2 regions of the Marinobacter sp. LV10R510-11A genome follow, and region 1 is predicted to be linked to the other one. Evidence: riboswitches for the same ligand, from Rfam matches in the RefSeq annotation. Region 1 holds a riboswitch; the other holds the start of a gene.

Region 1 (5,213 bases):
GCTTCGAAAAAGGCTCCTTTACCGGGGCGACACAAACTAAGAAGGGCAAGATTGAAAGCGCCAACGGTGGCACCCTCTTCCTTGATGAAATTGGCGATATGCCGATGTCGCTCCAGGCCAAGCTGTTACGCTTCCTGCAAGAACGGTCTGTCGACAGAGTGGGCTCAATAAAGCCGATACTCGTGGATGTTCGTGTCGTGTGTGCCACACACCAAAATGTCGCCCAATTGATTGCAAACGGTGAGTTCCGTGAGGATCTGTACTATCGGATTAGCGAAATAACCCTCGACGTCCCGGCCGTAAGAGAACGGGACGGCGACGCGTTGGTGATTGCCCAATCCTTGTTGAAATCCCTTGGCAAACAAATGGACAGGCAAAACCTCACGTTCGCCGACGACGCCGTAAACGCCATCAACAGCTACTCGTGGCCAGGCAACGTGCGAGAGATGATCAACAAGGTGAAGCGGGCCACCATCATGGCGGATGGTAAGCGCATAACCAGCGAAGACCTGGCGCTACCTGCGTGCGAGCAGCCCGAGGTAAGCCACTTAAACCTTCGCCAGGTGCGCGAACAGGCTGAAAGTAAGGCCATCATCCAGGCTCTTAAAACCAGCGGCTACAATATGACCCAGGCCTCCCGACTTTTGGGCGTCACCCGCCCCACTCTCTATAATCTCACCGACAAATATAAAATCGACACTGCGGCAGCGGCTTCGGAAGTCTGAGTAACTTTCCAGCATGCGATGGTAGCGAACGACTCAAGGAGCAGGGTTTACATGATAAAAAGACAAACAATCGTTAAGTCACTTCCCGGGCTGATGCTTGCAGGCAGCCTACTGCTTACAGCCCCACTACTCACCGGCTGTAACAATGGCCCAGATTCATCAGAAGCTCTGTCTCACATTAGCCGAGCAGAGACTTACTCAGAGCAGGGCCAATTTCGCTCCGCCCTGCTTGAAGTCAAAAACGCCATCCAGAAAGACCCCAGTAACGTAGAGCACATAGTGCGCTTGGCCGATCTGTACCTGCACGTAGGCGCCGCCAAACACGCCTCAGAGCTGCTCGAACCTTGGTTGCAAGAACAGCCTGATGCCGTGGCTCTCACCCTTGCCCGGGCCTACGTAGAACAAGGCAAGCACCTATCAGCCACAGAAACCCTTGCGCTAACAACACCAAGCACCCCAGAAGGTAAGCTGGAAGCAGCTTTAATACGTGCTGAAGCAATGCGGAAGTCTGGAGAAGCCGCCAAGGCGCTGGCCGCATACAACAACCTCGCCCCCAGCAACCCTGCAAATACAGAAGTGATCACCGGAACCCTGCAAGCGCAAATCAATCTTGGCCAAAACACACAGGCCATAAACACTGCCAGCGCATGGTTAGATAAAAACGCAAAAGCACCGGAAGTCCTGTACTGGAAAGGGCTGGCTCAGTACCGCATGAATCAACTGGAACAAGCATCCGCCACGCTCACAGATGCCGTGGGCGTACTCCCAACATCGGATATGTTCCTGCCCATACGCCGCAACGTGCTGACCACCCTCTCCCGAGTACTTACAGAACAAGGCCAAATTACCGAGGCCCAGATTTATAACCAAATATTGGCAGAGAACCAAAACACAGGCTCACAGGAACAAGCTGCGGCCGCAGTTGCTGCCCTGAAAGACGGCAATTTCGACGAAGCAAAAGCCATCCTTCGAGACATCCTTAAACTAGACCCGGAAAACGAAAAAGTTGCGTTAATGCTAGGAGCGATTTATGCAGGCACCGGCGAGTTGGAGGAAGGCACCCAGCTGCTCACAGAAAACCTAGACCCAGAAACAACACCCGTACAATTTATTCGGGCCGCCACCATGGCCCAGATTGATACAGGCGACAGAGAAGCCGCCCTTAAAACCCTAAGCCGCGCCATAGAAGCACGCCCCAACGACAATGAACTCTTGGCCATGCACGGCATTCTGGCGCTTAGCCTGCCAAGCCATGAAGACGCCGGCATCGCCAGCCTCAGCAAAGCCATCAGTAATGCCCCCGAACGCGTGCGGTTCCGGCTCGCACTTGCAAAACACTACTTACAAAAAAACATGCCCGAACAGGCACTTGGGGAACTTCGGATGGCCTTCACCGCCAACCCCGCAGATTGGGCCACCACCAGCACCTACCTTAACGTATTGCTGCAGCAGGGAGAGAAACAGGAAGCTGCTGAAATTCGCGACTCGTTGCTCAACGGTTATGGTAATCATCCCCGGGCCGTGTTGCTGGCAAGCCTTGCAGATACCCAGCTAGGGAACCCGGATGAAGCCACAGCACGGCTTGAGAAGCTTGTTAAGGAAAGCCCCGAGCTACAAGCTCCAAAGGTTGCACTTGCCAGTCTCTATGCCCAATCTGGCCAGCGCGAAAAGGCCATTGAGTTGCTGGTAGATGCCGCCACAATAACCCCAGACGCGATACGCCCGCTTCAGCAGGCTGGCCAAATCTATACGCTAGATCACTCAGCAGCCGAAGCCAAAACCTGGCTAACTGATGTGGCCAAAGCCCACCCGGAGTTGAAGCGCAACGCCGACACGCTTACGGCGCTGATAGACATCAGCCAAGGCGAACTGCAACAGGCACGATCTACCCTCGCTCAATTGAAAGACTCTGAATCAGCAGCCTCAAAACGCGCATATGGGCAACTGCTGTTGGCCGAAGCTCAGATGGCCGTGAACAACAAAGAATGGGGCGAGGCCCGGGCCAGAGCCGCCGAAGCCATAGCACTTGAACCCGAAAACCTCGCGCTCGCATTGTTACCGATAAGAATCGCCCAGATGGAAGGCAAGATCGACGACGCCTTCTCGGCTCTGGATGCAGTAGAGGAAACCCATGGCGAAGTGACAGCAACCATGCTTACCCGAGCAAAGTTGCTCACACAACAGCAAGGGTCAGAAGCCGCCTACGAATACCTTTCTGAAAGATGGAAAGACACCAAAGATATACAACTGATGCCCGCCCTTGTCGGGCTGGCTAAAGAGGAAGCCCCAAGCTCACTTGACGGCCTCACAGAAAGTTGGCTAAACGAAACACCACAAAATCTTGCAGCACACTTGGCGAGAGCCGAATGGCTGATGATGAACAACCAGGAAACAGCTGCAACAAGCCACTATGAACAAGTTCTTACACGGCAGCCCACTAACGTTGCAGCAATGAACAACCTAGCCTGGATACTTCGCGAAGAGAACTCAGAGCGAGCAATACAGCTCGCCGAGCAAGCAAGCGAATTGGCCCCCAATAGCGCGGCCGTTCTGGATACCTACGGCTGGATTCTTCACCTGACCGGCAAGCACGCAGAAGCCAAAACCGCCATAGAAAAGGCCTTTGCACTTGAGCCAGGCAATGAAGAAATAGCGGCGCATCTTGAGACAGTAAAAAAGGCGCTGTAAAGAAGTTCGGCGGTAGCGCCGAAACATGTAAAAAATAAAGGCCTGAGGTGTAAAGATTTCAGGCCTTTTTTTTATTTTACCGTCGAATTACTTTACACGCTCACCCAGGACATGCACGAATAATTCATTAAATCAATAAGTTGTAAAGTTGGCATACTTATCGCTATATGTATCCAAGATCGGCAGTTCCGGTCGTATGCCAAACCATTCGCGAGGATGGGACGGAAAGCCAAGGATCTCTTAAAAAGAATGAGACGGCCAGGTTGCAAGAAAAATGGAATTCGAATCAGACAACCGGAGTAGAAACATGAATATTAAAACCACGCTATGCGCAGCAGCGTTTTGCCTTAGCTCTGCAAGTGCTTTCGCTGTACCTAACTTAGGCGACATTCTAGGAGATAGCAGCTATAGCGGATACACAGATACAGGGTACGAGTCAGCTGTGCTAACTGACGATAGCAACACCAACGATGATATTACCGCTTTCTTGTTTCTTGAGTTCGCTGGGTTCAAGGACAACAACAATTTCGGCATATACGACTTTTCGTATGACGGCTCTGGAAACCTTGTTGTAGGTGACATGCTTGAGCTGTTTGCTGGCTCACAAAGCCCATCCACCGGCTTTGGCACAACAGATACTTCTGTGCATTTTGACCTTCTTGCAGGCACTGCGACAAATGCAAGCGCCGGCGATGTTAGAAACATTGGGCGGAACTTCGGTTTTTACCTTAACAACACCGTTGATAATGACGGGTTTACTTGGTATAGCCACTCAGCAAACAACTCAGATGGGTTTGATCATATGCTCATGTTCGACACCGCTGACAATGCGGTATCGGGCTTGAGCGGTAGCGACGTAGTCCTCGCCTTTGAAGATCTCTGTGAAACAGATTGCGGTAATGACAGCGACTTCAACGATATGGTCATTGGTATTTCTGACGTCATGCCTGTACCCGAGCCCGGCACCCTAGCTCTCCTAGGCCTAGGTCTTGCAGGTCTTGGTGCAGCTCGTCGTCGTCAGAAATCCTGATTTCGGTTGAGTAATAGAAAAGCCAGCTTCGGCTGGCTTTTTTTTGCTTTGAATTTGAGTTTTATGTAAACGCTTTACACAGTATCCTGTCGATTGGTTAGTAGTCTGGCGGAAAAGCAATGTTAAGGAAGACATTAAACAACGTACCTCTATCGAGGCCTTATCTGATTACCACAGCAATCGCTGTGCTGATCTTTTATCCTACCTGGATAAGGCTCGCGGAAGCTTGGCTTGAATTCGAGCAGGTTCTGGCGCACGGCCTTGCAACCGCCGTCATCTTTTTTGTCCTTTTGTTGATCCACCCGCCCGCTCATGCCAAACGCCAAACACAGCCAAAACCCTACCACCTTGCCGGTGCTGTGTTATTAGTCGTCACAACGTTGATTTGGGGCGTGCTCGAGCTGGTTCGCATCGATACCCTTGCCTACCTACTGCTCCCCGCCGGGCTAATTACCACTGCCTGGACGCTACTAGGGCTAGCGCGAACATTAATGTTCATTCCCTACATACTCCTTTTGTCCCTTTCTCTACCCATCTGGGCAGATATAGTTCCAGCGCTTGTAGAGCTCGCAAGCGTCGTTGTCGGAACCTGGGTAAGTTGGTTTGGAATGACCGCCCTTATTGAAGGGAACAGCATCACCCTGCCCTACGGTCGCCTTCTCATTGCCGATGGCTGCTCGGGAATACGCTATTTCGCGATTTCAGTTTTGCTGGCAATGATGTCATCCATCCTTAACGACTACCGCTGGCGCGGTTGGTTGATCACCCTG
Region 2 (5,213 bases), 1.5 Mb from region 1:
GGGCGCCGAGATACTGCCGAGCCGGAAAGACCGAGCCCGGAGCGGGCCGAGCAAGTCCCCGCCGGGGTCGTGACGACCAAGCGTGGCGCGCACATCTGGTGTTGGGTCCTGTTTGCGGCTAGAAAAATACAGGGACGACTCCATGCCCAGAAAATCGCCGGTAAGGAAGGCCGTATAGCGCGCGTCGGTTTGGGTATTACCGTCGTTTTTGCGCAGTTCGGTGGCGAACGTCTGGTCGATAAAAGGCATGCCCAGCAATCGGTAAGGCTGCTCATGGCGGGGATAACCCGGGTCTTCGTAGACCCCTCGCATACCGGCCTGTTCCCCTAGGCGCTCACGTTTGAGTCGGGCCTGTAATGGCAGTGCTTCGAGGGCGTGAACGCGCAGAGACAGGCTGGAGCGGTTGATCTCAAGTTTCACCGGAAGCCAGCGTTCAAGCAGAGACTTGGCAACGTAAATATCATCCGGCTCCGTTAAAACAAGGGCTGGATCAAAGCTTTCCGTCACTCCGGCGCGGGTAACGCGGGCTTCGTCCAGATTGAGACTGAACCCTCGGTCCTCGGTGAGAATAAAGCCGCTGGCGATTGCTTGCCCGGGCTGAGTCTTTATGGCGAGGGTGAGCAGCCGGGCTAACTCGCCCAGAGGCAGCAGCGTATGCTCTCCCAGGCCATAGGCAGGGATGGCACCGGAAAGCACCGACTGATCCAGGCGAACCTCAAGCAGAAGAAATTCCCGCTCTGTACTCTGGTATTGGGCAAGGAGACGCTGGGGATGCACAATCGACGCGAGCATCAACATTGCCACCATCCATAGGCGAGCCCTGCGGCGAGTCAACGCGAAGACCACTTCAGGTAATACGCATCAGGGCAGTTGCAGAACCGCCTCGGCCAGCAGCGCGCCGCCGTCCTCCGCCTGTTCTCGATAGGTGACCCGCAGGGCTCCGTTGGTGAGTTGCGAGCCGTTTAGCTGGCCCAGCGTAATGCTTGCGCGGCGTAAAGGGTTCGGTGTATAGACTGCAACGCCGTTGGCGCGGGCAATCACCTGCTCGCTACCGCTATGCGGAATAAAGCTGATGGTCAAATCGCCGTAGACAGACTGGTTGCCACTACGCTCCATAACAAACGCCAGAACCGGTGCTTTGTCAGCCGGCCGCCGCAGGTCGAGATGTGACAGTGCAACACTGGCATCGGTGTTGCCATGACGCACAATCACTGGAATGGACGCACCGACCAGTGCCGTCAGCGTGATGCCGATCTCGTTGTCGGCCGCGGCATCGCTGCTGCTCTCGACGCTGGTTCTGCCCTTAGGATCGGGCTGCTTGGCGAACAGCATATGCGAGCGGTACTCGCCGGTTGCCAGATTGGCGGGTTTGCGGACCATAATCCGCACGGCCTGTCCGGCCCCGGGCGCGAGTGTCACTTGGCGGGGGGCGTATCTCAGCAGGTCCTCGGCGAACTGTTCGCCAGGCAGTGGAACGTCTATCCCCGAGAATGCGCCCGTTTCGCTCATGCGGCGATTGACCAGGGAAATGCGATAGGTTGCGCTCTCGGTGCCATTGTTGATCAGTTCGAGTTGCGCCGCGCGCTGGTTTCCTGCGAAGACGACCCGGGTCGGATATAACATCAGCTCAGCCAATGCATGGCTCACGGGTAAGAAAAGAAGGAGGACGAACAGGGTGAGTCGGTGAAAGAAATGCATGGCACTGTTTTTTTGGGTCAAGGCGTGTGGCATCGTTCGGGATCCTTATTAGCTTCATCCGGGCGGGCCGAGGCGGGCGACTACCGTTTAATTGTAGCTCACTGTCACGGAGAAGGTAACGGGGTAGCTGCCGGGGGCTTGGCCGCTGTCCACATTGAGCGTTCCTCCGACAGACAGCACCTGTGAGCCTCCGGCTCCCAAGTGCCCCTCCACGCCTGAGGGGGTGCTGGTAAAATTGTTGACGTACATATCAGTGCCCGGCCCCGTCAAGCTGACGAAGTCATTATCCGGCAGTTGAATGGTATAGGCCGCGTTAGGGTCCCCACTGACCGTAAATTGTGCAGCGGTACCCTGGCTTGAACGTATCAGCACGACGCCGCCGCCGGCGCTGCGATTGCCATCGGTGCTGATCGTCACCGAACCCCCGTTACCGGCCACAAAACTGCCAAAGGACAAACTCTGGACATTCTCAATCTCAATGTTCTGCGGTGCCCCACTGACGGGCGCCGCCATAAACGCCAAGACAGCGCTGGCCAGTATTCTGGACAAGCATGATTTCATTGCAGCACTTCTTTTGGGAATGGGCATACTCATTATCCGTCACGCTGACGCCGACATCGTTTTTGGCGGATCGGGTATCATCGGCGGCAATGACAACCGTACTGGCCGCAATATTGATGCTGTCTGCAAACGCATTGATACTGATAACGGCTATTGTCGTTATCAGTATCAATTCAAGGGAGGCGCATCTGAAAATCGTTGATACCCCACCTTGAGTTTCATCAGCTTAGCACTCGCTTTTGGCGAGTACGGCGGACGCTTAGTTGTACTCTACAGTTGCTGTCACAGTGCCTGAATAATCACCCGCAGCTTGGTCTACACCTACACTCAGAATGCCACCTACGTAAATGGTCTGCGTGCCATCGGTCAGTACACCGACGGTTTCATTAGTTTCCGTTGTTACGCCGCCGCTACCGTCAAAGTCAGTGATCGTGGCCAATAGCATGGTGTTAGGCTCAGTTTCACTGTCACTCAGTTCGGTATCGGCCAAGCCAATGCTAAAGGACGCGTTACCATCACCTGAGACTACGAATGTGGCGGCGCTTGAAGTGGAATCTGCCTCAGACAGAATAACATCTCCGCTTTTTGAGCGGACACTAGCGGTGTCAATTATCACCGAGCCCACTGTTGTGTCGTTAGCCGCAAATCTACCGAAGGCCAGAGTACCGCTGCTAGTAATAGAGATTGGAGTGATTACGTCGGCGGTCGTAGTGGCCTCAGCTTCAGCTGCGAAGCTGCTAGACGCCCCAAATGCCCCGAGCGCAACGGCCGAAGCCAGCGCAGCGAAACGAAAAGATTTGTTAAAGAAAATGGATGAGTTCATTATAATTCCCCTGTAAGCACGCTGACGGATTATGACCGTTAGCAATTGCTTGGTTTGATACCAGTCGGGGGGATCCGAAAACATGCCAGTGCAGGTGGATACGGTGAACCCATACCCGGAAGAACCACATGAAATGTCGGCGGTCCCGCTGTCATAGAACTGTTAAGTCCGTTAGACCGGTGACTTTGCGTCTCCGCCTTTCGACGGGTTTGCCTTTTTGTACATTTTGAGAGTAGCTGAGACTTGCTTTCTTAGCAAGTAAGTAAAATCGCGCCTAGATGGTTTGATGAAGAAAGCTAGCTTTAACCCAGTAAAGAAGATGAGGCTGTTGCGGCTTTTACACGCGCACTCCCATTATGACAGGGGTGACAGAGGGAGGCGCGGCGCCTGAATATGACCCCTCGACTCTCTGTGAGGCCCCACAGGTATTCTCAGACCTCGCGAACTTAATAAAAACGCTGGATGAGGGGCATATAATCAAAGTCTCGGAATAGTCTATAGAAGTAGTCAGAGGTGCAACTAAAACAGAGATTTTTACACCTTCTATCGAACTTGTACGGCCGCGTGATATTTAAACGCTTGGTGAACATGTTCACGAATATGACTGTCTTCCCAGGGTTTTGTCAGAAACTTGTAGATAGAACCCTGGTTGATCGCATCGGTCACGGATTTCAAGTCGGTGTAGCCTGACAGCACAATACGAACGGTGTTCGGATAGATGGCTTTGACCTGACTAAAAAATTCCGTGCCGGACATCTCAGGCATTCGCTGATCAGAAATAATCACTTCTACATCGTTTTCAGCCAGCATCGAGAAAGCTTCGCTAACCTTTGTTGTCGATAAAATATGGTAGTTATCCCTTCTTAGAGTTCGCTTCAATGCTTTGAGGATGTTTGCATCGTCATCCAGTAACAGCAGGGTTTTCTGCTTATTTTCATGGGTTTGATGGGTTGTTTGGCTGCGGGTATCGCTGTTCTCCATAAAGTTAACCAGTTGGTCAAAGGGTATTGGCCGCGAAAAAAGATACCCTTGCAATAGATCGCAATTGTTGCGTCGAAGAAACGCCGCCTGAGCCTCAGTTTCAACCCCCTCGGCGACCACTTCAAGCGAAAGGTGGTGGGCCATGGAGATAACCCCCTGCGTAATGGCAGCATCGCGGCGGTTCTGGATGACCTCCTTGATGAATAAGAGATCTATTTTGAGCCTGTTTGCCGGCATCAATTTAATATAACTGAGGCTGGAGTAGCCGGTGCCAAAATCATCAATGGCAATACTGACACCCATGTTCCGCAGTTCTTGGAGTGTGGTGATAACCTTATCAGTGTCATAAAGGATCGCAGACTCCACAACTTCCAGTTCAAGATCTTGCGGTTGCAGGCCGGAAGCCTGTAGTGCCTTTTCAACCGTATCGATGAAGTCGTCTTTGCGAATCTGTGCGGGTGATACGTTAACGGCAATTGAGCAATCTCGGAAACCGAGGGCATGCAGTCGCGTCATGTCTCTACAGGCTTGCTGCAAAACCCATCGGCCCAAGGCGATAATTTGTCCCGTTTCTTCCGCCAAAGGAATGAAGTCGCCGGGCGGAATCAGGCCCTGCTCCGGGTGCTGCCAGCGTACCAGTGCTTCTATCGATTTGGTCTGGCCAGTTCTGGCGTCGATCAACGGCTGGTAAAACAGCGTCAGGGCCTCGTTATCGATTGCATCCTGAAGCTGGTTGCGAAGTTTTACCCGATAGTTGGCCTGAGCATTCATCTCTTTTGAGAACCATTGCCAGGTATTGTGCCCCAGTTGCTTCGCTTGATCTAAGGCAAGGCCTGCTTGCTGAATCAATTCCGTCGGATTGCAGATATCCCCGTCTGTTATCGCTATGCCAATGCTGGCGGTCAGGTGCAGGTTTTCATTGCCAATTCGATAAGGGCGTGACAGCGCTTCAATAACTTGTTCCACTTTTATCTGAGCATCTTCGCCTTGAGCCAGATCCGACAATGCGATAACGAACCCGTCCCCGCTGACTCTGGCCACGGTGTCGCTGGATTGAACCAGTTCTCCCAGGCGGCGGGCCACCTCTACCAGGATCTGATCGCCGGTGCGATGACCTAAGGAATCGTTAATGCGTTTGAAACCGTCGAGA

The links. Region 1 has a riboswitch for cyclic di-GMP ahead of CPH80_RS22270 (PEP-CTERM sorting domain-containing protein). Riboswitches for the same ligand answer to the same signal wherever they lie in the genome.
Region 2: it holds a riboswitch for cyclic di-GMP, as region 1 does, so the genes downstream of both, CPH80_RS17965 (DUF4402 domain-containing protein) here and CPH80_RS22270 (PEP-CTERM sorting domain-containing protein) in region 1, are expected to answer to the same signal.

What each region holds. Positions count from the first base shown of each region.
Region 1 covers NZ_LT907980.1:741,065-746,277, reverse strand. Annotated here, with positions in the region: gene prsR (PEP-CTERM-box response regulator transcription factor) at 1-725, shown strand, start outside; gene CPH80_RS03580 (tetratricopeptide repeat protein) at 777-3,413, shown strand; cyclic di-GMP riboswitch class I at 3,602-3,684, shown strand; gene CPH80_RS22270 (PEP-CTERM sorting domain-containing protein) at 3,721-4,443, shown strand; gene CPH80_RS03570 (exosortase/archaeosortase family protein) at 4,563-5,213, shown strand, end outside.
Region 2 covers NZ_LT907980.1:3,722,003-3,727,215, forward strand. Annotated here, with positions in the region: gene CPH80_RS17945 (SPOR domain-containing protein) at 1-798, opposite strand, end outside; gene CPH80_RS17950 (molecular chaperone) at 862-1,731, opposite strand; gene CPH80_RS17955 (DUF4402 domain-containing protein) at 1,786-2,286, opposite strand; gene CPH80_RS17960 (hypothetical protein) at 2,279-2,461, shown strand; gene CPH80_RS17965 (DUF4402 domain-containing protein) at 2,519-3,082, opposite strand; cyclic di-GMP riboswitch class I at 3,218-3,306, opposite strand; gene CPH80_RS17970 (EAL domain-containing protein) at 3,626-5,213, opposite strand, start outside.